Regions from separate parts of the Pseudoalteromonas sp. SR45-6 genome, predicted to be linked through region 1. Evidence: predicted binding sites of a transcription regulator. Region 1 holds the regulator's gene; the other holds the start of a gene.

Region 1 (15,317 bases):
AAGCACATATCTCAATACCTAGTGGTAACTTTGGTAATGTATGTGCGGCGATGATCGGTGCGGTGATTGGTTTACCGGTCGCTAAACTTAGCGCTACAACCAATCAAAATGACACTGTACCGCGCTTTATCCTTGATAAAAACTGGGCGCCTAATGCCACAATCGAGTCATTGTCTAATGCCATGGATGTGAGTAAACCTAATAATTGGCCACGTGTACAAACCATGCTTGATAACAAATGGTTTAGTTATGATGATTTTTATTCAACTAGTGTTGATGAAAATGATACCCAAGCAGTGATGAAAAAAATTCATCAAACAGGCTATGTTGCAGAACCACATACAGCGATTGCTTATCAGGGCCTAAAAGCTAACTTAGCAACTGATTCTGCTGGTATTTTTCTGGCAACAGCGCATCCGGCTAAGTTTAAAGAAAGTGTTGAAGAGATTTTAAATATTGAACTTGAAATGCCAAAACCACTAGCTGATGCATTAGCTAAACCATGCTTAGCCGAAGATATCGCAGATGATTACGATATCCTGCGTGAAATATTATTAGCTAAACTAGGTTAGTTTTTACCCGCTCAGTAAAACTAAAAATAAACGGCATATGTGAAAGCAATGTCGTTTTTTATTGCTTTAAATTGTACTTAATAGCAGTAATGGAAAATTAAACTATTGAACGTGAACGGCGGTTTAGAACTCGTAAACAAAAAATTAAAATGGCTATAAGGCAGATCATAATCCCTGCAAGTATAACTAATTCATTCGCTACCCAATGGATTAGGAGTAATCCGCACATAAATAAAATAAATGGTTTAAATTCATAATAATAAAAGTGTTTGTTAACTTTAATGCGATTTACTTTATGATCTTTACGCCGTGAATTTGAGCGTAATCGCCAAATGTTGGCACCATTGAAGAATAAAAAAATACCAATGGCTGTTGGTAAAACAGTGCTGAAAAGTAAAATGCAAAGTCCGCCAACAATGACATAACAATAAGGAATTGATTCGTAGATAGGTTTAGCTAGCATAGTAAATTAGTTCATCATCCATGATTACATTGGTATCATAATAGTGTAAACAATCGCGAATGCAACAGATTAAGGTATAAATAATGTAAATGTTATTTGCTTTTATTCATTAAAATTTCTGATGCTTTAATAAAAAAATATCATTACAAAAACACTGTGAATTAAATTCAATCCCTGTTTTAATATGTTCATCTTTACACCATAGGCAAATTGACGTTTTCAGCGTATAATTCAGCCTTCAAAATACCATACACGTTGCCCTAGGAGCCCCCATGTTAGAACGTAGCATGAATATTTCGGATTTCGATCCAGAGTTATTTGAAGCAATCACTAAAGAGACTGCTCGCCAAGAAGAACACATCGAGCTTATCGCATCTGAGAACTACTGTAGCCCACGCGTACTAGAAGCGCAGGGTTCACAGCTAACAAACAAATATGCTGAAGGTTATCCGGGCAAGCGTTACTACGGTGGTTGTGAGCATGTTGACGTGGTTGAACAACTAGCGATTGACCGTGCAAACGAATTGTTTGGCTCAGATTATGCTAACGTTCAGCCTCACGCAGGTTCACAAGCAAATGCTGCTGTGTTCTTAGCTTTATTAGATGCTGGCGATACAGTGTTAGGTATGAGCTTAGCTCATGGTGGTCACTTAACGCATGGTTCACATGTAAGCTTCTCTGGTAAGCTTTATAACGCAATCCAATACGGACTTGACGAAGCGACTGGCGAGATTGATTACGCACAAGTTGAAGCACTTGCACTTGAGCACAAACCAAAAATGATCATCGGTGGTTTCTCAGCATACTCAGGTATTGTTGATTGGGCTAAATTCCGTGAAATCGCTGACAAAGTAGGCGCTTACTTGTTTGTTGATATGGCTCACGTTGCAGGCCTTATTGCTGCTGGTGTTTACCCAAGCCCAGTACCACATGCACATGTTGTTACTACAACTACGCATAAGACATTAGCCGGCCCACGTGGTGGTTTGATTATTTCTGCTTGTGGCGACGAAGCTATTTATAAAAAGCTTAACAGTGCAGTATTCCCTGGTGGCCAAGGTGGTCCTTTATGTCACATTATCGCTGCCAAAGCAGTGGCATTTAAAGAAGCACTACAACCAGAGTTTAAAGTATACCAAACTCAAGTTGTGAAAAATGCTAAAGCTATGGTTGCAGTAATGCAAGAGCGCGGTTATAAGATCGTATCTGATAAAACAGAAAACCACTTGTTCTTACTTGATCTAATTGATAAAGACATCACTGGTAAAGACGCAGATGCGGCTTTAGGTAATGCTAATATCACCGTAAATAAAAACTCAGTACCAAATGACCCACGTTCACCGTTTGTAACGTCTGGTTTACGTATTGGTTCACCGGCAATCACACGCCGTGGTTTTAAAGAAGCTGAGTCTAAAGAGCTTGCTGGCTGGATCTGTGACGTACTAGACAACATCAACGATGAGTCAGTACAAGCACAAGTAAAAGAGAAAGTTAAAGCAATCTGTAAAAAATTACCTGTTTACGCTTAATTGAGTTACAAACAGTAATTTAGATCACAATAGCCTAGTTTTTTGCTATTATAAAGGCCGCCTAAAAGCGGCCTTTTTTGTTTTTAACGGAAGCTGATACCTATGCATTGTCCATTTTGCACCGCAAAAGATACCAAAGTGATTGACTCGCGTTTAGTGGGAGGTGGCCACCAAGTAAGGCGACGCCGTGAATGCAATGAATGTCATGAACGCTTTACTACCTTTGAAGGCGCAGAACTTGTAATGCCTCGGGTGATCAAACAAGACGGTAGCCGTGAACCTTTCAATGAAGATAAACTCCTTAATGGTCTACACCGTGCATTAGAAAAACGCCCCGTCAGTACCGAGCAAGTTGATGAAGTGGTCAATATTATTAAATCGCAATTACGTGCCACCGGCGAGCGTGAGATTTCCAGTCACCTGATTGGCGAATGCATTATGGAAGCGCTGAAAAAACTCGATAAAGTCGCTTACGTCAGATTTGCATCGGTATACCGTTCATTCGAAGATATTCGTGAATTTGGTGAAGAAATTGCCCGTTTGGGAGAGTGATATGAACCAATATCAGTTTAGCGAACAAGATTTCTCTTATATGACCCGAGCGATTGAGCTTGCCAAACAAGGATGCTTTACTACCACCCCAAACCCAAACGTTGGCTGTGTATTAGTAAAAAATGACGTTATTGTTGGTGAAGGTTTTCATCAAGTTGCCGGCCAAGGCCATGCTGAAGTGAATGCATTAGCAATGGCGGGTAGCCAAGCCTTTGGTGCAACTGCTTATGTCACGCTTGAACCTTGTAGCCATTTTGGTCGCACACCGCCGTGTGCCGAAGGTTTAAAAGCTGCTGGCGTGGTAAAAGTAATTGCTGCTATGGTTGATCCAAACCCGCAGGTGGCCAGTAAAGGTTTAGCTATTTTAGCGGACGCGGGCATTGAGGTTGCGTCAGGTTTGTTAGAACAACAAGCAAGGCTGTTAAACCGTGGCTTTTTAAAGCGCATGGAGCAAGGTATGCCATTTATTACCTGCAAAATGGCCGCAAGCCTTGATGGTAAAACGGCACTTAAAAACGGTCAAAGTAAGTGGATAACTGGCCCTAAGGCTCGCCAAGATGTGCAACTACAGCGCGCACAAAGCTGCGCTATTTTAACCGGCGCGGACACAGTATTAGTTGATAATGCAAAACTCAATGTTCGTGTTGATGAGCTGCCAGAGCCGTTACCAACGCAATTACCTGTACGCCAACCTGTACGTATTATTATTGATTCACAAAATCGTTTAACACCTGAGCTAGCATTATTTAGCATTGCCAGTGAAGTAATTATTCTTACCACTGAACTTGATAAATCACAGCAATGGCCTCATTACGTAAGCCATATTGTAGTACCAGAAAAAAATAATAAAGTTGATTTAGTGGCTGCCATGAAACTTCTAGCGCAGCAACAGTTTAATCATATTTGGTTAGAGGCAGGGGCAACCTTAGCGGGCCAAATGACTGAATGTAATTTAATTGATGAATATATTGTTTATCTGGCGCCGAAGTTGTTAGGGAATGACGGCAAAAGCTTACTAAACTTTACAGAGCTGACAAGTATGCAAGACGTTGTTAATTTATCAATTAATGAGTGTGTGTGTATCGGTGACGATATTCGTATCACGGCGACACCACGCAAAGCCTCATCTAAACCAAATAATTAAAGAGTAACCACTATGTTTACTGGGATCATCGAAGCGACGGGCACTATTAGCGAGTTACAACAAAAGCAAGGCGATTTAGCTATCCGCATTAAAAGTAATAACCTTGATATGGCCGATGTAAATTTAGGCGATAGCATTGCAACTAATGGGGTTTGCTTAACGGTTGTGGCCAAGCACAGTGATGGATTTAGCGCTGACTTATCAAATGAGACGATCAGTTTAACGGGATTTGCTCACTATAAACAAGGGCAAACTGTAAACCTTGAGAAAGCCATGCAGCCAGTATCTCGTTTAGGTGGCCACTTAGTTTCAGGGCATGTTGATGGCATCGCGACTATTACCGCAATTACGCCTAATGCGCGTGCCGTTGAGTACTGGTTAAGCACCGATGTAGAACTAATGAAATATATTCCTTATAAAGGCTCGGTATGCATTGATGGTATTAGCCTAACAGTAAATGCAGTAGCAGATAATAAATTTAAACTGACAATTGTGCCGCACACTAGTGAGCAAACAACTATTGCTGATTTTAAAGTAGGCACGCAAGTGAACTTAGAAGTAGATCAAATCGCGCGTTATTTAGAGCGTTTGATCAAAGGGGCAGAGCAGCCAGCTAGTTCAGATATTTCGATGAGTTTACTCGCCCAAGCCGGTTTTATTAAATAAACGCACTCCACAACTTACACGAGCAGATTATGAATTTACACAGCGCACAAGAAATTATTGATGACATTAAAGCCGGTAAAATGGTTATTTTAATGGATGATGAAGACAGAGAAAATGAAGGCGATTTAATTATCGCAGCCGAGCACATTAGTGCTGAAGCGATCAATTTTATGGCCACTCATGGTCGCGGCTTAATTTGCCTAACAATGACTCAAGAGCGCTGTGAGCAACTTGATTTACCATTAATGGTAAAAAACAATGGTGCGGCATTTTCGACTAACTTTACGATGTCGATTGAAGCATCGAAAGGTGTGACTACGGGAATTTCTGCTGCAGATCGCGCTCGTACTGTGCAAGCTGCGATTGCCAAAGGTGCTGTACCAAGTGATATCGTTCAACCTGGGCATATCTTTCCTATTATGGCACAACCAGGTGGCGTATTAACGCGTGCCGGTCACACTGAAGCCGGTTGTGATTTAGCCCGCTTAGCCGGTTTAGAGCCTTCATCAGTAATTGTGGAAATTCTTAATGCTGATGGCACCATGGCGCGTCGTCCTGATTTAGAAGTATTTGCTGAGCAACATAATATCAAAATTGGCACTATTGCTGATTTAATTGAATACCGTAACATGAATGAAACCACTATTGAGCAAGTGGCAAAATGTAAGTTGCCAACCGTACATGGTGAGTTTGACTTAGTTACTTATAAAGATACCATTGACGGCCAGTTACATTATGCGCTGTTAAATGGTGAGGTTAAAACGAATGAACCAACCTTAGTACGGGTTCATTTAAAAAGTACCTTCAATGATATTTTGTTATCTGATCGCAGTGCCGATAGAAGCTGGGGCTTGTCAGATGCCATGGCTTATATTGCAAAGCATCAAGGTGTGTTAGTTATTCTAGGTAAGCAAGAATGCACCGAAGAACTAGAAGCGACAGTCAAAGCGTTTGCTGCAGAAGATGCTGGTGAGACGGTAGCGCATCGTAAATTCCAAGGTACTTCACGCACCGTAGGCGTAGGGTCACAAATTTTAGCTGACTTGGGCATTGAAAAAATGCGTTTGATGAGCTTACCTAAAAAGTACCATGCGTTATCGGGCTTTCACTTAGAAGTGGTTGACTACGTAGAGCCACAATAAGCACAACGCTTAAACTAGGCTATTATTTTATTTATATGGTATGATGCGCAGCAATTTTTGCGCAATCGCAACCGCTTGAACTTATTTTTTAGGGTTATCGAATGAAAATTATTGAAGGTAATAAATACGCTCCTGGCAAGAAATTCGCTATCGTTATTTCTCGTTTTAATGACTTTATTGGTAGCAGCCTATTAGCTGGTGCTGTTGATGAATTAAAACGTACTGGTGGTGTATCTGATGATGATATTACCGTAGTTTATGTACCAGGTGCGGTAGAATTACCTTTAGCGGCGAAACGCGTTGCAGCAAAAAAAGAGTATGATGCAATCATCGCTTTAGGCGTTGTGATCAGAGGTGGTACACCACATTTTGATCTTGTCGCTGGCGAATCAAATAAAGGCTTAGCGCAAGTGTCGCTTGAGTATGATATCCCGATTGCATTTGGCGTATTAACCACTGAAAGCATTGAGCAAGCGATTGAACGCGCTGGCACTAAAATGGGCAACAAAGGCGGCGAAGCTGCTTTAGGCGCACTTGAAATGGTTAATGTGTTAGATAAAATTTAAGTTTAAGGAATTTTTGTGAAACCAGCAGCAAGACGTAAAGCACGTATCTTAGCACTTCAAGCCGTTTATTCTTGGCAATTAAGTGGCAATGCCATTGCCGATATCGAACAACAAATGTTGATCGAAAACGATGTGACTAAAATTGATGTTGAATACTTTAAAGATCTTTCGCGTGGTGTTGCTATAAATCATAAGCAACTAGACGAAGCAGTATCGCCACATTTAACTCGTCCATTTAACGAGTTAGACCAAGTTGAACGCGCTATTTTACGTTTAAGCAGCTATGAGCTGAAATTCCGTGAAGATGTACCTTATAAAGTTGCTATCAACGAAGGTATTGAGCTTGCTAAGATATTTGGCGCTGAAGACAGCCATAAATTTGTTAATGGTGTACTTGATAAAGCGGTAAAGCATTTACGTAAGTAATGCGACCGTAAAAGGAGAGCCGGCATAGGCCGGCTTTTTTGTGTATGAAGGAATTTGAATTAATAAATCGCTACTTTAAAGGTCGTGGCATAATTCGTCGCGATGTTAATTTAGGGATTGGTGACGATTGTGCATTGGTTACTGTTCCTGAAAATTGTCAGTTAGCGATTACCACCGATACACTGGTAGCAGGCGTACACTTTTTTGATGACATCGATCCGCGTGCATTAGGCCATCGTGCTCTTGCCGTAAACTTAAGTGATTTAGCTGCTATGGGGGCTGAGCCTACGTGGGTTTCGGTTGCTTTAACGTTGCCAAATATTGATGTTGAGTGGCTGGAAGAATTCACCGAAGGCATGCATGAAATCGCAGAGTATTTTAATGTGCAAATCATTGGTGGCGATACCACGCAAGGGCCGTTAACAATTACTATTTGTGCTAAAGGTACAGTGCCTGCAGGTAAAGCACTGCGCCGAAGCGGTGCTAAAGTAGGTGACTGGGTTTATGTTACAGGGCCGCTAGGTGATGCCGGGCTTGCGATTGAAGCTCGTAAGCAAGAGATTAAGATTGCTCCAGAGCACTTAAGGTACGTTAATCAACGATTTGATTACCCAACTCCGCGTGTTGCTGCGGGGCAAGTATTACGCGGTTTAGCATCATCAGCGATTGATATCTCAGATGGTCTATTGGCAGATCTTGGGCATATTTTAGCTCTGTCGCAAGTTAGCGCTTGTATTGATGTGAATAAAATACCAACCTCGGATGCATTGCGTGCTACTTTAGAACGAGATCAACAACTGCCGTTTATCCTCAATTATGGCGATGACTATGAGTTGTTATTTACGGTACCTGATAGCAATAAAAGTATGCTGGAAATGAAATTGCGCCAGTATGGTGTAGATGCAGCCTGCATTGGACAAATAAAAAGTGGTGAAGGCGAGGTTGAGCTGATGCTCGATGGCGAAAAATTAGCATATGATGATGCTGGTTTTGAACACTTCACCAAGGAGTCGGTTTGAATAAACCTGCATTATTTAATTTAAAGCGCCCTCATCAATTTTTTGGTTTGGGCTTTGGTTTAGGGTTAGCGCCTAAAGCGCCGGGTACGTTTGGTACCTTTGCTGCGCTACCGTTTATTTTTACTACTATGTATTTCCCGCTGTGGTTACAAATTGTATTTGCGGTAGTTATTAGTATTTTTGGTATATGGGCATGTGGCAAAACCGCTGATGATCTGGGAGTACATGATCATCCCGCGATTGTATGGGATGAAGTTGCCGGATTTTACATTACCATGATCGGAGCTGCATTAAGTTGGCAGTCTTTGTTAGTGGGTTTTTTGTTATTTCGTTTTTTTGATATCGCTAAACCAGGTCCTATTCGCTTTCTTGATAAGCGGGTTCATGGTGGTGTAGGTATTATGGCGGATGATGTTTTAGCTGGTATATTTTCTTTAATTTGTGTTCAGGCATTGTTTAAAATGGGTTATTTGCCCTTTTAACCTTAGTTTTGCAACGAGGTATTGACGTTATGATGCGATTTTTATTGGTTATTATTGTGCTGTTCTGCAGTATGCCAAGTAAGGCGTCAATTACCGACTATGTTGTAAAACAATGGAATATGCAAAATGGCTTACCATCGCAGTCACTTAAAAGTGTCGTGCAAGATAAGCAAGGCTATATGTGGCTGGGAACTCAGTTTGGCCTCAGTCGCTTTGATGGCAATACATTCACTAATTACAACACCTTAAATAGTAATTTCTTACCCAGTAACGGCATTAATAAATTACTAGTCGATAGCGAAGGCTATTTATGGATTGGTACTAAAGATGGTATTGTGGTCATCGATCCCACCACTATGGCAGCGCAAGAGTTTAGTGTAAAAGGCCCTGTACGCGATGTTATCGAAGATGCGAAAGGCAGTATTTGGATAGCAGCGAATGGCCTGTACTTTGTATCTCGCAATCAGATCAATGTCAGCGCAGTGCATGACTTACTAGTCCCTGTAATGAGTGCCAGTTCAGTAAAGCAGATTGTTGGTACTGTCAGTCAGCTGGCATTATCGCCAGAAGGGATCTGGCTGGTGAATGAACGATACTTGCTACGGTTAACTAATTCCTCCTCTGATTTTGCAAAATTACGCTTAGAACTAACTGCTAAGGTATCTATACCTGAGCGTTTAGCACAAACGATTATTCATGATTTAGCATGGCTGGAAGGCAACTTATATTTAGCGTCAGAGCTCGGTGCTTACTTTTTAGATTTAGATGACGAGTTAAGGCCCTTTCCACTGCCCAATGCGAATAACTCAGCGGTTTATAAATTTATGAGTGACTCAAATGGAGCACTGTGGATTTCGACCTATGGGCGCTTACTGTTTCGAGACAACTCCGGCGATTGGCAATGGGTTGAACCGAGCCAACTTGACCAAAGTATTTGGTTTGCTGATTTATATCGCGATAATGATAATAATATTTGGCTTGCGAGTTTTAGTGAAGGATTATGGCTTGCGCACGAAGGCCGAATAGAACGTCACTCAGCTATATCACAAATGACCGAAGCGGTTATGGCCATTAGCCAAGCGCCCGATGGGAGATTGTGGGTCGCTAACCGCAGTGGTGTAGGCTACTTTGATTTAGATAAAAACTTTATCAATCAAATCCCAAGTAATCAATACGGACGTGCAGCCGTGCATGATTTACAGTTTGATGGCTCACGTTTATATATCGCCACTGGACGTGGTGTGTATATTTATGAAAACAACACCTTGTTCACTGTCCCTGGACGCGCTTTAAAAGATAACCCGGTGTTTGCGATTAGTCGCTCCAGCAAAGGAGGCTTTTGGCTTGGTACTGGCCGGGGTATGTATCGGCTTAGTTACGGTGGTTTAACCCCATTTGCTTATAACGCATTTTTAGGCAGTAAGTTTATTACTTATGTCGTTGATGAAGCTAATTTTGGTTTAATTGGCACTAGCAAAGGCGCTTACTACTTTACTGATCGTGGTATTGAAAAAATTGGCGATCAAACTAGTCTTGAAAGTGCTTATGTTACAAGCATCTTAAACATTGATGGAGTTGGTATATTAATCGGCTCATTAAATGATGGTTTATTTTATCGAAGCACACAAGGGCATTGGCGTCAGTTAGATGCTACCAATGGCTTACCTTACGGTTCTATTTTTAGTTTACGTTATGATGAAAAGCTCAAGCGCATATGGGTTAGTACCATGAAAGGTGTCTACCGAATGCCGGTTGAACAGTTTAGTACCGATATTGAAAGCTTAAAAGTAGAGCAGGTTATTTCGTCATACGATCGTCAACTTGACGGTAAGGCCAGCCAGTGTTGTACCGGCCTTGGCCATGACGCTGTGGCGGAGTTAGGTAATTCAATGTGGTATCCGAGCCTACAGGGGGTCGTGGAGATCCCTAAGGATATTGAGCTGTTTGGCGTTAAACCATTACAGCCAAAGGTTGAGAGTTTAAATACTGGGATACGTAAACTTGCAACAGCTGCATTAGGGCGTAATCCTGAATTAGAAATCGATGAACGTGATATCACCCTTAAATATACAGCGATAGACTATTATGCACCGACCAGTATTGAGTTTCGCTATCGTTTAACTGGTTTAGACAGCGATTGGCGTTATGCTAATACCCGTCGTGAAGCTATTTATACCAATTTACCGCCTGGTGCATTTTTGTTTCAACTTGAGGCTAAACGACAAGGTGAAGGCTGGCAGAAGGCGCAACGTACGGAATATTCATTTGTGGTACCAAGACGGTTTGATGAAACAATTTATTTTCGGTTGTTGATCACTGGTAGTTTTATTTTATTATTTTATTTAGTGTTTTGGGTATTTAGAAAGCAAGAGCGCCGTAAGCAAACCGCGCTTGAAAGTCTGATCACGGAGCGCACCGGGGAGCTGCGACAAGCTAATGATAAGCTAAATCAAGTTAACTCACAGCTAAAGCTTATGAGTCACTCAGATGAGCTTACTGGGCTGAGAAGTCGTCGCTTCTTATTTGATCAACTACCAAAAGATATAGAGCACTTTCAGCGTAACTCACAATCATTACAAGCGCAGGGAAAATCCTTGGTGTTGCTAATCATTAATTTTGATAATTTTAGCCGCATTAATGACGCTTATGGACCGATTGGTGGTGATAGTTGTTTGCAGCAAATGGCTGCATTGCTTAACTCTCGTACCCAAGGATCTGATTATGTTGCCCGTTGGAGTGGTGATGAATTCTTGTTACTGCTACGTGACTTTAAACGCACTGCAATCGATAGTTATGTTGCGCAGCTATGTAAAGTAATCGCTGATCACACATTTAAGTTGCCCAGTGGTGACAGTATAAACTTGACCGCATCGATTGGCTTTTCATTTTACCCATTACCATTATTAGGTGGTCAGGTTATTGGTTGGGAAACCTCTGTCAACTTAGCGGATATCGCGCTACATCAAGTTAAAAAGCGCGGTGGCGATGGTGTTGCAAACATCACCTTTGATGAACAATTAGATGCCTTTGAGTTTGAGCAAACCAACAATGTTGAGCAACAACTGAGTGTATTACAAGCTAATGGTTTAGCAGATATCAAAGTGTGGATGCGCTAATTGGCTAATTATGCGTTTGCTTATTCTAAGACTGCTGTTAGTTAAAGATAAGAAATGCCTTAACTCGAAAAGTTAAGGCATTGGGAGGCCAACTAAAGGCAGTTAATTTAACTGTCCTTGATGGTTAGCGATTTAGCCAGCTTGGTAAAATAGCAACAGACTCAGGAGCTGTGAATGAGTAGCTTACGCTGGCTGCAATATCACCGCTGGGGCTATTGAGAATATTATCAAACCGCATGACTAAGCCATTTGATTTTTCGGCTACGTATAAATGATTGCCGGTAAACATAATATCGACAGGATTACCGAGCATGGTTGCAGGTCCGGCGATATTGACACTGACATTGTTCAAACCTGATCCGGTTCCTGCATTATTTAATACAAATAATTTACCATCAGTGGCGTCAGCGGCACTGCCTACATCTGAGACAATTAATGAGTCACTTAGTGGATCGTAATCAATGCCATGTATATTGGTAGGGGCTGGGAATGCGACTCCTGCTGTTGCGGGTGTAATTAAGCGATCTTCCCCGGTTACAGTGCTCATACCCGCCATTAGCTTGCTTTTAACTTCATCAAAAACAGCAATAGTCCCATTGGTTAATGCCACAAATGCTCTATCAGTAGTGACATCATAGTCAACATCCCATGGACGTGCACCACCGCTTGCTGTGAGCGTCAAAAGGGGCGTTACATCACCCGTAGTACATGTTGAGAATATTAATATTCCCGGTGTTGTGGCATTGTTTTCAGCGACAAAAATCATCCCACTGTCTGATGCTACATCAATACCTTTTGGCGAGATTAGGCCGGTATTACTGCCGCTGATGATAGAATCTTGGCTTAGTGTAAATACCTCGCCATCACGGTGCATCGCGACTTTATTGGAAATAACAATTCCACCTACAGAGGTTGTGCTGTTATCAAAGCTCGCATAGCTGTTACCGGCTTTATCAAAGGCAACACTTTCGATTGTTTGACTTGCATTATAACTGCCAATTTCACTTGTTAACTGTGCATTTAGACGTGAAATTTGTCCTGTTGTAGGGCCTGCCGCGCTTGGATTACTACTTACAGCAATACCCATCAATGGCATATTAGTCATATAACTGTCAGATACATCAGGCATATCATTATGCATCACTGTTGCGGTTATTGACTCTGGCTTAATCGTTGCGGTGACGCTATCTGGACTAATGTCACCACTGACGCCATTAAAGATATTGCTAAATACCAGAATTGCATCATTAGATTTTTCTGCAACGCGTAAGTCGCTACCAGTCAGGCTGATATCCACAGGGTTACCAAGCATAGTAGCAGGGCCAGCGATACTGCGAGCAACCGTGGTATTGCCAGTAGCAAGGGATGCGTTGTTGATCACAAATAATGCGCCGTCGGTTGCATCACTGGCACTGCCGACGTCAGAAAGTACTAATTTATTTGTATCAGCATCATAAACGATACCATGAATATTAACGGAAACTTTGTTACCGCTTGCATCACTGGGTGTGATTGTACGAGTTGCCATAGCGGTAAAGCCACCATCTACATAATTATCGTATACTGCAACATCACCATTAGTGAGTGCCACATATAAGCGATCGTTTATATCATCGTATGTTACATCCCACGGTTTTGCGTCTGTAACTGTACTAGCTAAAGGCGCTGCATTTCCTGCGGCGGTAGCACCAAAGACAGTGATCTGCATGGCATTAAAGTCAGCGGCAAAAATGAGTCCGCGCTTATTTGATATATGAATACCTTTGGGATTGACTAACGTAGTGTTGCTGCCGGTAATGGTACGATCACGATTACTGTCAAACATACCCCCATCGGCACGGCTTAATACTTGGCAAACGGTGCTAAGAGCGCCATTACCAGAATCGCTGGCTTGAATTAAATTACCTAAGCTATCAAATGCAACACCTTCATTTGCACCACTATTAAATGTTTTTAACTTTGCAGCATTTTGATTAATCAAATCAACGGTGCCTGCATTATCAGCACCATTATTAGCCAAAATAAAAGTTGCTGCTGCAAATCCTGGAGTACCATCTGATCCATTCGTGCCATCGCTACCATTTGTCCCATCAGCGCCATTACTACCATCGACGCCGTCCATGCCCATTTCACCTTGCGGGCCTACAGCGCCATCTTTTCCATCATCGCCACTACAGCCGGTTAAGCCAATCAAAATTGCTAGAGTAAGCGCAGACAAACAAAGTTTACTGGTCATTAATTGTGCGTGAATAGATTTGGTGCTTTCGCCTGATTTTAACGTTTTCATAACTTGTACCTTCTTAAATATTCCATCAAATGTGAACATACAAAGAGCTTGGCTTAAAACAGCTTATACCAATCGTGTTAAGTTGTTAGTCATTTATAGCGACGGATAAATAGAGTGATAACAAGGCATAAATTTTTATATGTAGTTGTTCTACATGAAAAATTCATAACGCCGTTAGCGCTTTATTTAGCACGCTAGAAAGGCTAAATATTTAAGTCGATTGGTATTATATAAAAGCGTGAACACTTTGCTCACGAGCTAACCTCAGTGAATAAACGTGGCAGGGAAATAATTGGATGCAAGAAAGTTGAAAAAAAGTGAGATTTTTTTAAATGTTTGAAAATAAATAACAAAGGAGCCTACGCTCCTTTGTTATTTTATTAACTTAAACGTTGGTTACTTAGTAATAAAGTTTTTTATGCTATCGAGTATACCTTGTGAGCCTAAGCCCATTTCATCATGCATTTGTTCTTGCGTGCCATGCTTGATGAACTCATCAGGAATACCTAAATTAAGGATGCTTACTGTTGCTTTTATAGCTGCTAAATATTCATTAACAGCAGAGCCTGCACCACCAACAATCGCGTTATCTTCAAGGGTTACAATGACGTCATGATCGGCTAATAAAGTGTCGATTAGTGCGCTATCAAGAGGTTTAACAAAACGCATATCAACGAGGCTAGCATTTAATTCATTGACTGCCAGTTGAGCGTTTTCAAGTAAAGTACCAAAGGATAAAACTGCGATTTTAGCGCCTTGTTTAATCACACGACCTTTACCAATTTCAAGCTCAGTCATTTGCTCGCAGATTTCAGTTGTGCCAGCACTACCACGAGGATAACGAACTGCAACAGGGCTGTTACAACGATAACCAGTGTACAGCATTTGACGACATTCATTAGTATCACTCGGTGCCATGATAATCATATTGGGGATACAACGGATAAAGCTTAAATCGTATGCGCCTTGATGAGTTTCGCCATCAGCACCAACAATACCAGCACGGTCAATTGCAAATAACACGGGTAAGTTTTGCAGAGCAACATCGTGAATAAGCTGATCGTAGGCACGTTGTAAAAAGCTTGAATAAATAGCGACAACTGGTTTTAAGCCTTCGCAGGCAAAACCTGCGGCTAAAGTAACCGCGTGTTGCTCGGCAATGGCAACATCAAAATATTGCTCAGGGTATTCTTTTGAAAAACGCACCATGCCTGAGCCTTCACGCATAGCCGGGGTGATTGCCATAAGCTTTTCATCTTGACTTGCCATGTCACACAACCAATCGCCAAATACTTTAGAAAAAGTCGCAGCGCCTGGTTTTGATTTTGGTAGGCTGGAAATCGCAGGGTCGAA
Region 2 (15,317 bases), on a different contig from region 1:
ATTATCTGCAAAGTGGATCTTTGCAGTTTTGTTGCTGGTCATTAGAGATCGAAGTCACCGAAATCAGAGGCATTAACTTGAGAGTCAATTTGGCCTACAAGGTATGAGCTGATCTCCGCTTCTTGTGGAGCAACTTGTACATTGTCTGACACTAACCATGAATTGATCCATGGGATAGGGTTACTGCTGGTTTTAAACTGTGTTGGTAAACCAACTGCAGTCATACGAGCATTAGTAATGTACTCAACGTATTGGCATAAAATATCTTTGTTTAAGCCAATCATTGAACCATCTTTAAACAGGTATTCAGCCCATTCTTTTTCTTGTTCAGCAGCATCAACAAACATCTTGATCGCTTCATCACGACACTGGGCTGCTACGATAGCCATTTCAGGATCGTCTTTACCATCTTGCATAATATTCAAAATATGCTGAGTACCAGAAAGATGAAGCGCTTCATCACGGGCGATCAGCTTAATAATTTTAGCGTTACCTTCCATTAATTCTCGCTCTGCAAACGCAAATGAACAGGCAAAGCTGACATAAAAACGGATCGCTTCTAAGATATTCACTGACATCATTGCAAGGTATAAAAGCTTTTTAAGTTCAAATAAACTGATATGAACTGTTTCGCCATTAAGTTCATGTTTACCTTCACCGTATAAGTTATACACAGCCACTTTATTAATTAATTCATCGTAATATTTAGTTACGGCATCAGCACGTTCACTGATCTTTTCGTTACTAACAATATCATCAAAAATAAGCTCAGGGGCTTGGGTAACGTTACGAATAATATGTGTATATGAACGGCTATGGATTGTTTCACTAAATGCCCATGTTTCAATCCAGGTCTCAAGTTCTGGGATCGACACAATTGGCAGTAACGCAACATTAGGCGAGCGACCTTGCACACTATCAAGCAATGTTTGATATTTTAAGTTACTTAAAAAGATATGTTTTTCGTGATCAGGTAAAGCCTGAAAATCTAACCGATCTTTACTTACATCGACTTCTTCAGGACGCCAAAAAAACGATAGTTGTTTTTCAATTAGCTTTTCGAAAATAGGGTACTTCTGTTGATCATAACGCGATACGTTAACGGTTTGGCCGAAAAACATCGGTTCTTGTAGTTGGTTATTATGGTTTCGGCTAAAAGTAGTATAAGACATAAGATCACTCAAAAAACGAACAGGGCAAAGCGGGCGTATAGCCCGCTTCCAATTTATATTTATTACCGATTAGATTTTACACGCACCGCCTGCACAATCATCATCTTCCACTTCTGGTGTATCTTCTTGCATATCAGATGCACCATCACGGGTGTTATGGTAGTAAAGGGTTTTAACGCCAAGTTTGTAAGCACCCAGTAAATCTTGTAATAAGACCTTCATTGGTACTTTACCACCTTCAAACTTATTTGGATCGTAGTTAGTATTGGCAGAAATTGTTTGGTCAACAAACTTTTGCATAATACCCACTAATTCTAAATAACCTTTATTTGATGGGATATCCCACAATAATTCATAATTATTTTTAAGGCGTTCATACTCAGGTACAACTTGTTTTAAAATACCATCTTTACTGGCTTTAACACTGATATGACCACGTGGTGGTTCAATACCATTAGTTGCATTTGAAATTTGCGACGATGTCTCAGATGGCATCAACGCAGATAACGTTGAGTTACGCATACCATGCTCTTTGATATTGGCACGTAATGTATCCCAATCTAAATGCAATGGTTCATCACAAATTTTATCCAAATCACGTTTGTACGTATCGGTTGGCATAATACCTTGCGAATACGTTGTTTCGTTAAATTTAGGACATGCACCACGTTCTTTAGCCAGTTCATTTGAGGCTTTCATTAGGTAATACTGAATTGCTTCAAATGTTTTGTGAGTCAATGCATTGGCACTGCCATCAGAATAACGTTTGCCATTTTTAGCAAGGTAATATGCGTAGTTGATTACGCCTATTCCGAGTGTACGACGGCCCATCGTTGCATTATGTGCTGCTGGCACCGGGTAGTCTTGGAAATCCAGTAAGTTATCAAGTGCACGTACCGCAAGTTCTGCAAGCTCTTCAAGTTCATCCAGTGACTCAATCGCACCTAAGTTAAAGGCCGACAGCGTACACAGTGCAATTTCACCTTCTTCATCATTAACATTGTTAAGTGGTTTAGTTGGCAATGCAATTTCTAAACATAAGTTAGATTGGCGAATTGGTGCCACTTTAGCAATGAATGGGCTGTGTGTATTACAGTGGTCAACATTTTGTAAATAGATGCGGCCAGTGCTAGCACGCTCTTGTGCAAACATTGAAAACAGCTCAATAGCTTTAATACGTTTTTTACGAATTGACTCGTCTTGTTCATATTGTACGTAAAGACGATCAAATTCATCTTGATCTTCAAAAAATGCATCATATAAACCAGGCACATCAGACGGGCTGAATAATGTGATGTAATCATCTTTGATCAAACGTGAGTACATTAGTTTATTAAACTGTACACCGTAATCTAAATGACGAACGCGGTTATCATCAACACCACGGTTGTTTTTAAGCACTAATAAGTTTTCAACTTCTAGATGCCAAAGTGGATAGAACAGGGTTGCTGCGCCACCACGGACACCACCTTGCGAACAACTTTTAACAGCCGTTTGAAAGTGCTTATAAAACGGGATACAACCGGTGTGGTATGCTTCACCATTGCGAATAGGGCTACCTAGTGCGCGAATACGACCAGCATTAATACCAATACCTGCACGTTGCGATACGTATTTTACAATCGCTGATGAGGTTGCATTAATTGAATCTAGGCTGTCACCGCATTCAATCAGTACACATGAACTGAATTGACGCGTAGGGGTACGAACTCCCGCCATAATAGGCGTAGGTAATGAAATTTTGAACAATGACACTGCATCGTAAAAACGCTTTATGTAGTCTAAACGCGTTTCTTTTGGGTAATCAGAGAACAAGCTTGCCGCAACTAAAATATATAAAAACTGTGCGCTTTCATAAATTTCACCCGTAACACGGTTTTGTACTAAATATTTACCTTCAAGCTGTTTAACAGCAGCATAGCTGAAGTTTAAATCACGTCCATGATCAAGGTATTCATCCAGTTGATCAATTTCTTGCTCTGTGTAGTCAGCTAGTAAGTGTGCATCGTAACGCTTATCTTCAACTAACTTAACGATATGATCATACAAGCGCGGTGGCTCAAATTGACCATAGGCTTTTTTACGCAAATGGAATACAGCTAAGCGGGCTGATAAATATTGATAATCAGGCGACTCTTTAGAGATCTGATCAGCGGCCGCTTTGATGATGGTTTCATGGATGTCTTCAGTACGAATACCATCATAAAACTGGATGTGCGATTTCAGCTCAACTTGTGAGACAGACACATTATTTAGACCTTCGGCGGCCCAAGCAATAACGCGATGGATCTTATCTAAATCAAGTGACTCTTTACGGCCGTCACGTTTGCTTACAGATAGCTGTTGGTTCATAGTTTTGCCTGTATTCCTTGGGATATAATATTTTTTAGTGACACATTTTTCTTAAAATAAATTTTTTATTGCAATAAAACTGTATTAGCGCGAATTTAATTGAATAACATTTAGCCACAACATCTGGTGTTCATCAAATTCTAGATCACAAGATAGTGTGGTATGCGATCATTTGCAAGGGGCATAAACGCCCCTAATTGTGGATAACGTTGGGATAACACGCTTGTGTTAGTAGCCATTAACCTTTGACCATCTGATTAAAATGAAATTTATAAAAATCAACTGATGATCGATTAAATTTACGCATTTTAAAAATAAATTTTGGCTGCTTTTTTTATCAACAAACAATGTGCAAAAAGTAACACGATCACAATATGTAGTGGTTAAAATTTGACATGGCACTATATATGGTTAAATGCATCAATAGGTGATTGCCAATTAAAATCGGCTTGCCAACTCAATGCTTCAGCTTCACTAGGGATGTAGCCCCACAACGCAGCAGCGCTGTGCATGTTTGCAGCCTTGGCTGCAATTATGTCACGCTGCGCATCACCGATATACAAACAACGATTCGGATCAACATCTAACAGTTGGGCTGTATGCAGTAAAGGTAAAGGTGATGGTTTAGCGATATCGAGGGTGTCACCACTGACAATTGCCTGTGCATCTTTGAGTTCAGCAATTGCAGCAACTAATGGAATAGTCAAAAACTCAGGTTTATTAGTCATGATCCCCCATTTGATCTGTTGTTGATCAAGCGCGATCAATAATTGTGCAATTCCAGTAAAGCATTGACTATGGGTGGCAATATTATCTGCGTAGGCCGTTAATAGCTGCTGGCGTAAGTCAGCTTGATTTGGGTGATCGTGCCATTGCTGACCAAATCCAGCTGCAAGCAGCGCCATTGCACCGTTAGAAGCTGCAGGACGATATATATCAGCGGTTACTAATGGTTGGTTATGATCAGCGAGTACGTAATTTAGCGCAGCCCCTAAATCATCTGCGGTATCGAGTAATGTACCGTCTAAATCAAAAATAAAGGCGTCGTAATCAATTGCGGGGGTTGCTGTGTTAAAACCAGCCATTACGCTAGTTTCTCAAAATGCAGAATATAATTAACGCTTACATCGGTATTTAAGCTGTACTGCTTTGATAAAGGGTTATAACTCAATCCCGCACTAGCACGTACTTTGAGGCCTACTTGTTCTGCCCATGCAATGAGTTGTGCTGGTTTGATAAACTTTTTGTGATCATGGGTTCCATCAGGCACCATCTTCAATAATTTTTCCGCCCCGATAATTGCGTACAAATATGCTTTTGGGGTTTTGTTTAATGTAGAGAAAAATACATCAGCACCAGGTTTCGCTAATTCTGCTACTGCATGAATGATAGATGCAGGGTCTGGCACATGCTCTAACATTTCCATACAAGTAATTGTATCAAAGCGGGCAGGGTGTTCGCTGGCATACTGTTCGGCAGGTATTTTTATATAGTCAACGTTTACACCGGTTTCTAAACTGTGCAGTTTCGCAACGGTTAACGGCTCTTGACCCATATCAATACCAGTCACATGTGCGCCCATTCGCGCCATACTTTCACTCAATATACCGCCACCACAGCCGACATCGAGTGTTTCTTTGTCGAATAAGCCTTTGGCCTTGTCGGCAATAAAATCTAATCTTAATGGATTAATTTCATGAAGGGGTTTAAATTCGCCTTCACGATCCCACCAACGCTCAGCGATGGCTTCAAACTTTGCAATTTCTGCACTATCTACATTCTGATGTTCGGTCATAAAAAACTTCCTCGTCAATCTCAGGCCATTATATAGGGGTAAATTAATAAATCGCAAAGATTTAGCGCCTGTAAATCTAAATAAATTGTGGTAGCATGACTTGGTAATAATAACTAAATCCCCGCAAGCGCCCATATGTGGCACTTTCGTGGGTCAATACTGAAGGAATGTGATATCAAATGACTGATTTCGCCAATGAAATTCTGCCAGTCAATATTGAAGACGAGTTAAAAAACTCCTATTTAGATTACGCAATGAGCGTAATAGTAGGACGAGCACTACCAGACGTACGTGATGGTTTAAAACCTGTTCACCGCCGCGTTTTGTTTGCTATGAACGAGCTTAATAATGATTGGAATAAGCCTTACAAAAAATCAGCCCGTGTGGTTGGTGATGTAATTGGTAAATACCATCCCCATGGCGACAGTGCGGTGTATGACACAATCGTACGTATGGCCCAGCCATTCTCTTTACGTTATATGTTAGTTGACGGCCAAGGTAACTTTGGTTCAGTTGATGGTGACTCAGCAGCAGCAATGCGTTATACCGAAGTCCGTATGGCGAAAATGTCTCATGAGCTTTTGGCTGATCTTGAAAAAGAGACTGTTGATTTTGTACCTAACTATGATGGTACAGAGCAAATTCCTGACGTATTACCGACCAAAGTTCCTAACTTATTAGTGAACGGTTCATCGGGTATTGCGGTAGGTATGGCGACGAACATTCCTCCTCATAACTTAACTGAAGTTGTGAATGGCTGTTTAGCACTTATTCAAAACCCTGAATTAACCATTCATGAACTAATGGATTATATTCCGGGCCCAGATTTTCCAACTGCGGCAATTATCAACGGTAAAAAAGGCATTGAACAAGCCTATTTAACTGGCCGTGGCAAAGTGTACATGCGTGCACGTGCGGAAATTGAAGTTGACGAAAAAACCCATCGTGAAACGATCATCGTTCACGAGATCCCTTATCAAGTAAATAAAGCCCGCTTAATTGAAAAGATTGCTGAGCTTGTTAAAGATAAGAAGATTGAAGGCATTAGTGCATTACGTGATGAATCAGATAAAGACGGTATGCGTATCGTTATCGAGATCAAACGTGGTGACGTAGGCGAAGTGATCTTAAACAACCTGTATGCACAAACTCAGTTACAAACTGTGTTTGGTATGAACATGGTTGCGTTGATCAATAACCAGCCTAAGTGTTTCAACTTAAAAGAAATGCTTGAAGAATTCATCATTCACCGCCGTGAAGTAGTGACTCGTCGTACGGTATTTGACCTACGTAAAGCCCGCGATCGTGCACACATGCTTGAAGGCTTAGCAATTGCACTTGCTAACATTGACCCAATTATCGAGCTTATTCGTAACTCACCAACGCCAGCTGAAGCTAAAGTAGCACTTGCTAGCCGCCCGTGGGAATTAGGTAATGTAAAAGCCATGCTTGAAAAAGCCGGTGAAGCAAATGTTGCCCGTCCAGATTGGTTAGCGGATGACTTAGGCATTCGTGATGGTCAGTATTATATTTCTGAGCAACAAGCCCAAGCAATTCTAGATTTACGCTTACACAAGCTTACTGGTCTTGAACATGAAAAGATTCTAAGCGAATACCAAACGTTATTAGATTTAATTGCCGAGCTTTTATATATTCTTGCTAATCCTGAGCGTTTAATGGAAGTTATCCGCGATGAGTTAGTTGAAATTAAAGAGCAATACGGCGACGAACGTCGTACTGAAATTAATGCAGCGGCTCATGATATTAGTCTTGAAGACTTGATCACAGAAGAAGACGTAGTAGTAACCCTATCTCACGAAGGGTATGTGAAGTATCAGCCATTGTCTGATTACGAAGCACAGCGCCGTGGTGGTAAAGGTAAATCAGCAACCAAGATGAAAGATGAAGATTTCATTGAACGTCTACTAGTTGCTAATACTCACGATACTATTTTATGTTTCTCAACGGCAGGTCGCTTATATTGGCTTAAAGTGTATCAATTACCACTTGCCAGTCGTGCAGCCCGTGGTAAGCCAATTGTAAACTTATTGCCGCTTGAAGCAGACGAACGTATTACGGCTATCTTGCCAGTACGTGAGTATGAAGAAAATAAATACATCTTTATGGCAACTGCATTTGGTACCGTGAAGAAAACACCATTGACTGCGTATAGCCGTCAACGTGCTAGCGGTATTATTGCCGTTAACTTAAACGACGGTGATAGCTTGATTGGTGTCGATATCACTGATGGTAGCAACGAAATCATGTTGTTTACTGATGCTGGTAAAGTTGTTCGCTTTAAAGAAGCCGAAGAATCACCTGTTTTAGATGAAAACGGCAACCCAGTACTTGATGAAAACGGTAACCCGGAAATCAAGTTCAAGGGTGTTCGTCAGATGGGCCGAACTGCAACAGGTGTTCGTGGTATTAAGATGGCTGAAGGCCAACGTGTTGTATCATTAATTGTACCTAAGACGAATGGTGCTATCTTAACCGTGACAGAAAACGGCTACGGTAAGCGTACATTGCTCAGTGACTACCCTGCTAAGAGTCGTGCGACTCAAGGTGTGGTATCAATCAAAGTAAGTGAGCGTAACGGTGCTGTAGTTGGTGCTGTACAAGTTGACGATAACGATGAAATCATGATTATCTCTAATCGAGGTACTCTGGTGCGAACTCGCGTTAATGAAGTTTCTACCGTTGGGCGAAATACCCAAGGTGTTATTTTGATAAGAACTATTGACGAAGAGCAAGTAGTTGGTTTACAACGTATCGAAGAGATCGAAATCGATGAGCTTAACGCTATTATCGAAGGTGAAAGCGTTGAACTAGTCGACACTGTTAATGATGACGCTGGGGATAATCCTCCAGAGGCATAACATTAATCATTAAAGCGGCTTCGGCCGCTTTTTTTTACTATAAAAATCAAAAAAATTAATTGTTAAAATTAGCAATTAAAAACAATTGTTAAATTACTGGAATGAGGAAAGGTAATGAGTATATATAATTTTTGTGCTGGGCCTGCAATGTTACCGCCAGCTGTGATGGAAAAAGCACAAAAAGAATTTCTTGATTGGCAAGATTTAGGTGTATCGGTGATGGAGATCAGTCACCGTAGTAAAGAATTTTTAGCATTAACGGCACAATGTGAAGCAAGCTTACGCCGGTTAATGAATATCAGCGATGAATTTGAAGTGCTGTTTATGCATGGCGGTGGTCGAGGCCAATTTGCTGCAGTGCCACTGAACCTGCACCAAGCAGGTAAAGACGCCGTATATTGTGAAAATGGTGTGTGGTCTAAAGGTGCGGTTGACGAAGCGGTTAAATTTACTACCGTCACTGAGCTTGATGTCCGTAATGACACAAATGAGCAATTTTCTATCAAACCAGTTAGTGAGTGGCAATTTCCAGCCGATCCTTCATACATCCACTATTGTCCAAATGAAACCATTGATGGCATTGAAGTGTTTGATGTACCAAGTCACCCAACAGCGCCGATCGTTGCAGACATGTCATCAACTATTTTATCGCGTGAGTTTGATGTTGATCAGTTTGATTTAATTTACGCTGGTGCACAAAAGAATATTGGTCCATCAGGCCTTGCCATTGTGATTATTCGTAAAACGTTGCTTGAGCGTGAAGGGGTTGCAAAGCCAGGTATATTTGATTACGCACTCGAAGTAAAACAAGGCAGCATGTATAACACGCCACCTACGTTTGCTTGGTATTTAGCGGCAGAAGTATTTGACTGGCTTGAGAAAAATGGTGGTGTTAAAGCCATGGAACAGCAAAATATAGCAAAAGCCGAACTGCTGTACGGCTTTATTGATGAATCACCGTTTTATAGCAATAAGGTTGCTAAGCATTGTCGTTCACGTATGAATGTGCCTTTTTGGCTCAATGATGAAAGCTTAAATGCACAGTTTTTAGCCCAAGCAAAAGAAGCTGGCTTACTTGCACTTGAAGGTCACCGTATTGTTGGCGGTATGCGTGCGAGTATTTACAACGCCATGCCACTTGCCGGTGTACAAGCGTTAGTTGACTTTATGGCGAAATTTGCCAAGGAGCACAGTTAATGGAGCAGTTACGCTTAGAGCCAATTAATCTAGTAAATGGCAGTGTTACCTTACCTGGCTCAAAAAGTTTATCAAATCGTATTTTATTGTTAGCGGCACTTGCGCAAGGCACAACGGTTGTAGAAAACTTATTAGACAGTGATGATATTCGTCATATGCTTGGTGCATTAAAATTATTGGGCGTTGATGTCAGTCTTAATGATGATAAAACTGTAGCCACTGTAAAAGGTGTTGGCGGGCAGTTTTTGACTCCAGCTGAGCCATTGTTTTTAGGTAATGCAGGCACTGCGTATCGCCCACTGACTGCGGTTTTAGCCGCTGTGAAGGGAAACTATGAACTAATTGGCGAGCCACGTATGGAGGAACGTCCAATTGGTCACCTAGTTGATGCATTACAAGCGCTCGGTGGGGATGTTAGTTATTTAAAAAATAAAGACTATCCGCCACTTAAAATTGTTGGTGGGCAAATTAATGGCGGCAACGTTGCAATTGATGGCAGTATTTCGAGCCAATTTCTTACCGCATTATTAATGGCTGCGCCGTTATTTAATGGCGATACGTGCATTACAATTAAGGGTACGCTGGTATCTAAACCGTATATTGATATTACCTTAGATGTAATGGCTCGCTTTGGCATATCGGTAACTCACGATAACTATAAAACCTTTACTGTAAAAGGTGCGCAGCAATACCAAGCTGTTGAGCGTATTATGGTTGAAGGGGATGCATCAAGTGCATCTTACTTTGTCGCTGCGGCGGCAATTGCCGGTGGTGAAATAGAGATCAAAGGCGTAGGCGCAAAATCTGTGCAAGGCGATATTGGCTTTGCAAAAGTGATGGAGCAGGTCGGTGCTAAAATAGATTGGTATGACGAGCGCTTAGTGGTACGTAAAGGCGAATTAAAAGGTGTGGATATCGATGCCAATGCTATTCCTGATGCGGCGATGACCCTTGCGACAGTGGCGTTATTTGCAGATGGTCCAACCGCTATTCGTAATATCTATAACTGGCGCGTAAAAGAAACTGATCGCTTACATGCAATGGCGACGGAGCTGCGTAAAGTGGGCGCTGAGGTAGTTGAAGGTGAAGATTTCATCGAAATAACACCGCCAAAACACTTTAACGATGTGGCGATTGATACCTATGACGACCACCGTATTGCGATGTGTTTTGCCATGGTAGCTGTAGGCGGCAAGCCAATAACTATCAATGATCCTAAGTGTACATACAAGACATTTCCAACATTTTTCAATGTACTAGCATCAGTTAGTCAATAAATGACTAAAGTTGAAATATAAAAAGTTACATACAAAAAGCGGATATATTTAATTAAGTAACGTATAATGTCGCAGTTTTATTTTGGTGTGCATTGCAGGAGGTTTAAATGCAGGCGTTATTAATGCCCGTGATCACCGTTGATGGCCCAAGTGGTTCAGGTAAAGGAACTGTTTGTCGCTTGTTAGCCGATAAATTAGGGTGGGATGTACTGGATAGTGGCGCGATTTATCGCGTATTAGCACTAGCAGCACTTCATCACCAAATTGCACTAGACAACGAAGAGGCATTGGTGCCTTTAGCTGCTAACTTAGATGTGCAGTTTTTAGTTGATAGTCAAACTAACGCTGGAAAGGTTATTCTGGAAGGTGAAGATGTATCAACAACAATTCGAAATGAAGAAGTAGGAGCTGCCGCTTCAAAAGTAGCAGCCTTACCGCGCGTTAGAGAAGCATTATTACGGCGCCAACGTGCATTTCGAACTGAAAATGGGCTAATAGCCGATGGCCGCGATATGGGCACTGTGGTGTTCCAAGATGCTCCATTAAAAATTTATTTAACCGCTAGTGCAGAAGAACGCGCGCGCCGACGTTTTGTTGAGTTGAATGAACGCGGTCTTGATGTTACACTAAGTGGTCTATTAGAAGATATTCAAGCACGTGATGACCGCGATATGAATCGTGCCGTTGCGCCGCTTGTACCAGCTGACGATGCTATTGAACTCGATACTAGCGAGCTTAATGCACAGCAAGTGTTTGATAAGGTTATGACTTTATTAGATGCAGCGATCGTCGAAGGTAAACTTCCAAAACGACGATAAACTATTTATGCGCCAGCAGGATGCCAGTGCTATTTTAACAACCCCATGCAGCATGGTTGCTTATTGGTAATAATATATGAGACGTATATTCGTATGTCAGAAAATTTTGCGCAGTTATTTGAAGAAAGCTTAAAGGGTTTTGAAGCAGAGCAAGGCTCTATCGTTAAAGGTACAGTTATCTCTATCGAGAACAACATTGTACTTGTAGATGCTGGTCTTAAATCAGAAAGTGCTATCCCTGCAGAGCAGTTCAAAAATGCTGCTGGTGAACTAGAAGTTGCTGTTGGCGACGAAGTAGATGTTGCACTAGATGCAATTGAAGACGGTTTCGGTGAAACTATCCTTTCTCGTGAGAAAGCGAAGCGTCACGAAGCGTGGATCCGTCTTGAGAAAGCATGTGAAGAGCAAGAGACTGTTACTGGTGTTATCAACGGTAAAGTTAAAGGCGGTTTCACTGTTGAAGTTGATTCAATCCGTGCTTTCCTACCTGGTTCACTTGTTGATGTTCGTCCAGTACGTGACACAACTCACCTTGAAGGCAAAGAGCTTGAATTTAAAGTAATCAAGCTTGATCAAAAACGTAACAACGTTGTAGTTTCACGTCGTGCAGTTATCGAATCTGAAAACTCACAAGAACGTGAAGAGCTTCTTGCTAACCTTGTTGAAGGTCAAGAAGTTAAAGGTATCGTTAAGAACCTTACTGACTACGGTGCATTCGTTGACCTTGGTGGTGTTGATGGTCTACTACACATTACTGATATGGCGTGGAAGCGTGTTAAGCACCCTTCAGAAATCGTTAATGTTGGCGACGAAATCGCAGTTAAAGTTCTTAAATTCGACAAAGATAAAACTCGTGTATCTCTAGGCCTTAAACAGCTTGGTGAAGATCCATGGGCAGCTATCGCTGGTCGTTACCCAGAAGGTTCTAAACTTTCTGGTCGTGTAACTAACCTTACAGATTACGGTTGCTTCGTAGAAATCGAAGAAGGCGTTGAAGGTCTAGTACACGTTTCTGAAATGGATTGGACTAACAAGAACATCCATCCTTCTAAAGTTGTTAGCTTAGGCGACACTGTTGAAGTTATGGTTCTTGAAATCGACGAAGAACGTCGTCGTATTTCACTTGGTCTTAAGCAATGTATTGCTAATCCTTGGCAAGAATTTGCTCGTCTTCAAAACAAAGGCGATCAAGTTACTGGTAAGATCAAATCAATCACTGACTTCGGTATCTTTATCGGTCTTGACGGTGGTATTGACGGTCTTGTACACCTTTCAGACATTTCTTGGAATACACCTGGCGAAGACGCTGTACGTGAATTCAAGAAAGGCGACGAAATCACTGCTATCGTATTGCAAGTTGACCCAGAGCGTGAACGTATCTCTCTAGGTGTTAAGCAAATCGAAGCTGACCCATTCAATAACTACCTTGATGCAAACAAAAAAGGTGCTATTGTTAAAGGTAAAGTGACAGAAGTTGATGCGAAAGGCGCAACTGTTGAACTTATCGAAGGCGTTGAAGGTTACATCCGTGTAGCTGATATCGCTCAAGAGCGCGTTGAAGATGCAACTACTGTTGTTTCTGTAGGCGACGAAATTGAAGTGAAATATGTTGGTGTTGATCGTAAGAACCGCACTTTAAGCCTTTCAGTTAAAGCTCTTTTCGAAGCAGAAGAGAAAGAAGTACTAGAAAAGCTTAAGAAAGAAGAGCCAGTGTTCGAAAACGCAATGGCAGCTGCATTCGCAAATGCACAAAAAGACTAATTAATCAGTCTTAATTGGAAGGGCAGTGTTGCCCTTCCTTTATCTCTTTTTAAGGAAACGTTATGACTAAGTCAGAATTGATAGAACAATTAGCCGAGCAACACGCGCATGTACCTGTGAAAGATGTTGAGAATGCTGTTAAAGAAATTCTTGAACAAATGGCCGGCTCATTATCAAGCTCAGATCGTATTGAAATCCGTGGCTTTGGTAGTTTCTCATTACACTTTCGTTCACCTCGCACAGGTCGTAATCCAAAGACTGGCGACACGGTTGAGTTAGAAGGTAAGCACGTACCACATTTTAAACCAGGCAAAGAGTTACGAGATCGCGTAAACGCGAGCATTGCCTAGTTATTTAGTTGGAGTAGTTACTTGTTTAGGGTATTAAAAATTATCCTGGTAGCAATATGCTTAATTTTTGCATTTGTACTTGGTTCGCAAAATCCACAGTTAGTGCAAATAAATTATATTATTGCCAGCAATACTTTACCCCTCGCAATGATAATAAGTATCTGCTTTGCTTTAGGTGTCGCAATTGGTTGTTTTATTAGCTTTAAATTGTTTTCGCAATTAAAGTGGCAAAACTATCGTTTGAAAAAAAAATTAGCGCCTGAAAAAGATAATAATAAGCTTGTTGCTAATAAAGACACCTAACTATGATTGAGCTTTTGTTTTTACTTTTACCTGTTGCGGCTGGTTATGGCTGGATCATGGGTAAAAATAGCGCTAAAAACCAAGCTCATCAACTTAATCGTCAGATCACATCTGAATACAGTAAAGGCTTAAAGTTTTTACTCGACAGAGAGGAAGATCAAGGCCTTGAGCACCTCATCAACTTGCTTGAAGTCGCCGCTGACTCTGTTGAACATTATTCTACATTAGCAACGATGTTTCGCCGCCGAGGTGAATTAGATCGTGCAATAAAAATCCACGAATTACTGCTCAAACACCCAAGCCTTAATGAACAACAAGCTGCTGCTAGTCGCCTTGAACTTGCTGAAGATTATATTATGGCGGGTTTGCTTGATGGCGCCGAAGAACATTTAGTGTGGTTAGTAAAAGCCAACCACAGTGATGCATTAGAGCCGATACTTAATTTATATTCGCAAACACGCGAATGGGAAAAGGGTATCAATATGTTCGAAGCACACAGTGATTTATTTTCAAAGCCGCAACATTTCAAAGCCATCGCTAACTTTTATTGTGAAGCTGCGTTGCTTAGCAATGATCCGCAAATTATGCGCAAAGCCATTAGCCTAAATCATAAAGCGATCCGTCCATTATATGAATTAGGTAAATCAGCATTTGCAAAAGAAGATTACGTAAAAGCAATTTATTATTGGCGTGAGCTGATCTGTAGTTTCACTTTTTTTGCTCCCTTGTTTATAGATGATTTAGCTCACAGTTATGAGCAATTAAACCTAACCCACCAATTTCATGAATTATTACAGCAGCTACTTGATAAGGGTGGGGTGCTAATAAAAATAAAACATTGCCAAGCATTACTTGAGCAAGGGCATACCGAACAAGCAATTAAATTTTTAACTGATAGTTTAAAACGTCAGCCGACAATTCGTGGCTTTAGTTTTTTATTACAGCTATTAGCAAAACAAAATAATGATATTAAAGATGTACTAGACCAAATAGATAAACTGGTCACATCTTATATTGCGACCAAGCCAGATTTTCAGTGCCAACACTGTGGCTTTACCAGTCATACAATTTATTGGGTTTGTCCTTCGTGCAAACATTGGGAAACCATAGTACCGAGCCGTGGTTTAGACGGTTTTTAGTTTTCTATAAAAATATTCACTTACTTCTACAATCAGTTTTAGGAAAGTTATGTCTCTCGAACATTCAAAAAAAGTTCTTATCGCCCTCGATTACGATGATCAGCAAACCGCTTTAAACTTTGTAAAGCAATTATCGCCTGATACATGTCGTTTAAAAGTAGGCAAAGAAATGTTTACCTATTTTGGACCTGCTTTTGTAAAAGAATTAATTGACCTTGGCTTTGACGTATTCTTAGATTTAAAGTTTCATGATATTCCAAATACGGTTGCCAAA

What was found. Region 1 encodes NrdR, which represses ribonucleotide reductase genes. Its sites were predicted from a motif close to AAACACNANATNTNGTGTTT; they were not measured.
Region 2: the regulator NrdR is predicted to act here: its motif matches at 3,637-3,656, upstream of nrdA (class 1a ribonucleoside-diphosphate reductase subunit alpha).

The regions. Positions count from the first base shown of each region.
Region 1 is NZ_JACJDM010000012.1:9,552-24,868, reverse strand. It holds gene thrC (threonine synthase) at 1-572, shown strand, start outside; gene glyA (serine hydroxymethyltransferase) at 1,308-2,564, shown strand; gene nrdR (transcriptional regulator NrdR) at 2,667-3,116, shown strand; gene ribD (bifunctional diaminohydroxyphosphoribosylaminopyrimidine deaminase/5-amino-6-(5-phosphoribosylamino)uracil reductase RibD) at 3,118-4,260, shown strand; gene H5158_RS07770 (riboflavin synthase) at 4,273-4,926, shown strand; gene ribBA (bifunctional 3,4-dihydroxy-2-butanone-4-phosphate synthase/GTP cyclohydrolase II) at 4,956-6,068, shown strand; gene ribE (6,7-dimethyl-8-ribityllumazine synthase) at 6,170-6,634, shown strand; gene nusB (transcription antitermination factor NusB) at 6,650-7,060, shown strand; gene thiL (thiamine-phosphate kinase) at 7,105-8,079, shown strand; gene H5158_RS07745 (phosphatidylglycerophosphatase A) at 8,076-8,561, shown strand; gene H5158_RS07740 (ligand-binding sensor domain-containing diguanylate cyclase) at 8,591-11,677, shown strand; gene H5158_RS07735 (hypothetical protein) at 11,802-13,964, opposite strand; gene dxs (1-deoxy-D-xylulose-5-phosphate synthase) at 14,361-15,317, opposite strand, start outside.
Region 2 is NZ_JACJDM010000068.1:3,467-18,783, reverse strand. It holds gene yfaE (class I ribonucleotide reductase maintenance protein YfaE) at 1-42, opposite strand, end outside; gene nrdB (class Ia ribonucleoside-diphosphate reductase subunit beta) at 42-1,172, opposite strand; gene nrdA (class 1a ribonucleoside-diphosphate reductase subunit alpha) at 1,242-3,524, opposite strand; gene H5158_RS20080 (HAD family hydrolase) at 3,926-4,609, opposite strand; gene ubiG (bifunctional 2-polyprenyl-6-hydroxyphenol methylase/3-demethylubiquinol 3-O-methyltransferase UbiG) at 4,609-5,319, opposite strand; gene gyrA (DNA topoisomerase (ATP-hydrolyzing) subunit A) at 5,499-8,198, shown strand; gene serC (3-phosphoserine/phosphohydroxythreonine transaminase) at 8,313-9,395, shown strand; gene aroA (3-phosphoshikimate 1-carboxyvinyltransferase) at 9,395-10,672, shown strand; gene cmk ((d)CMP kinase) at 10,780-11,490, shown strand; gene rpsA (30S ribosomal protein S1) at 11,584-13,251, shown strand; gene ihfB (integration host factor subunit beta) at 13,314-13,601, shown strand; gene H5158_RS20040 (lipopolysaccharide assembly protein LapA domain-containing protein) at 13,623-13,904, shown strand; gene lapB (lipopolysaccharide assembly protein LapB) at 13,907-15,043, shown strand; gene pyrF (orotidine-5'-phosphate decarboxylase) at 15,093-15,317, shown strand, end outside.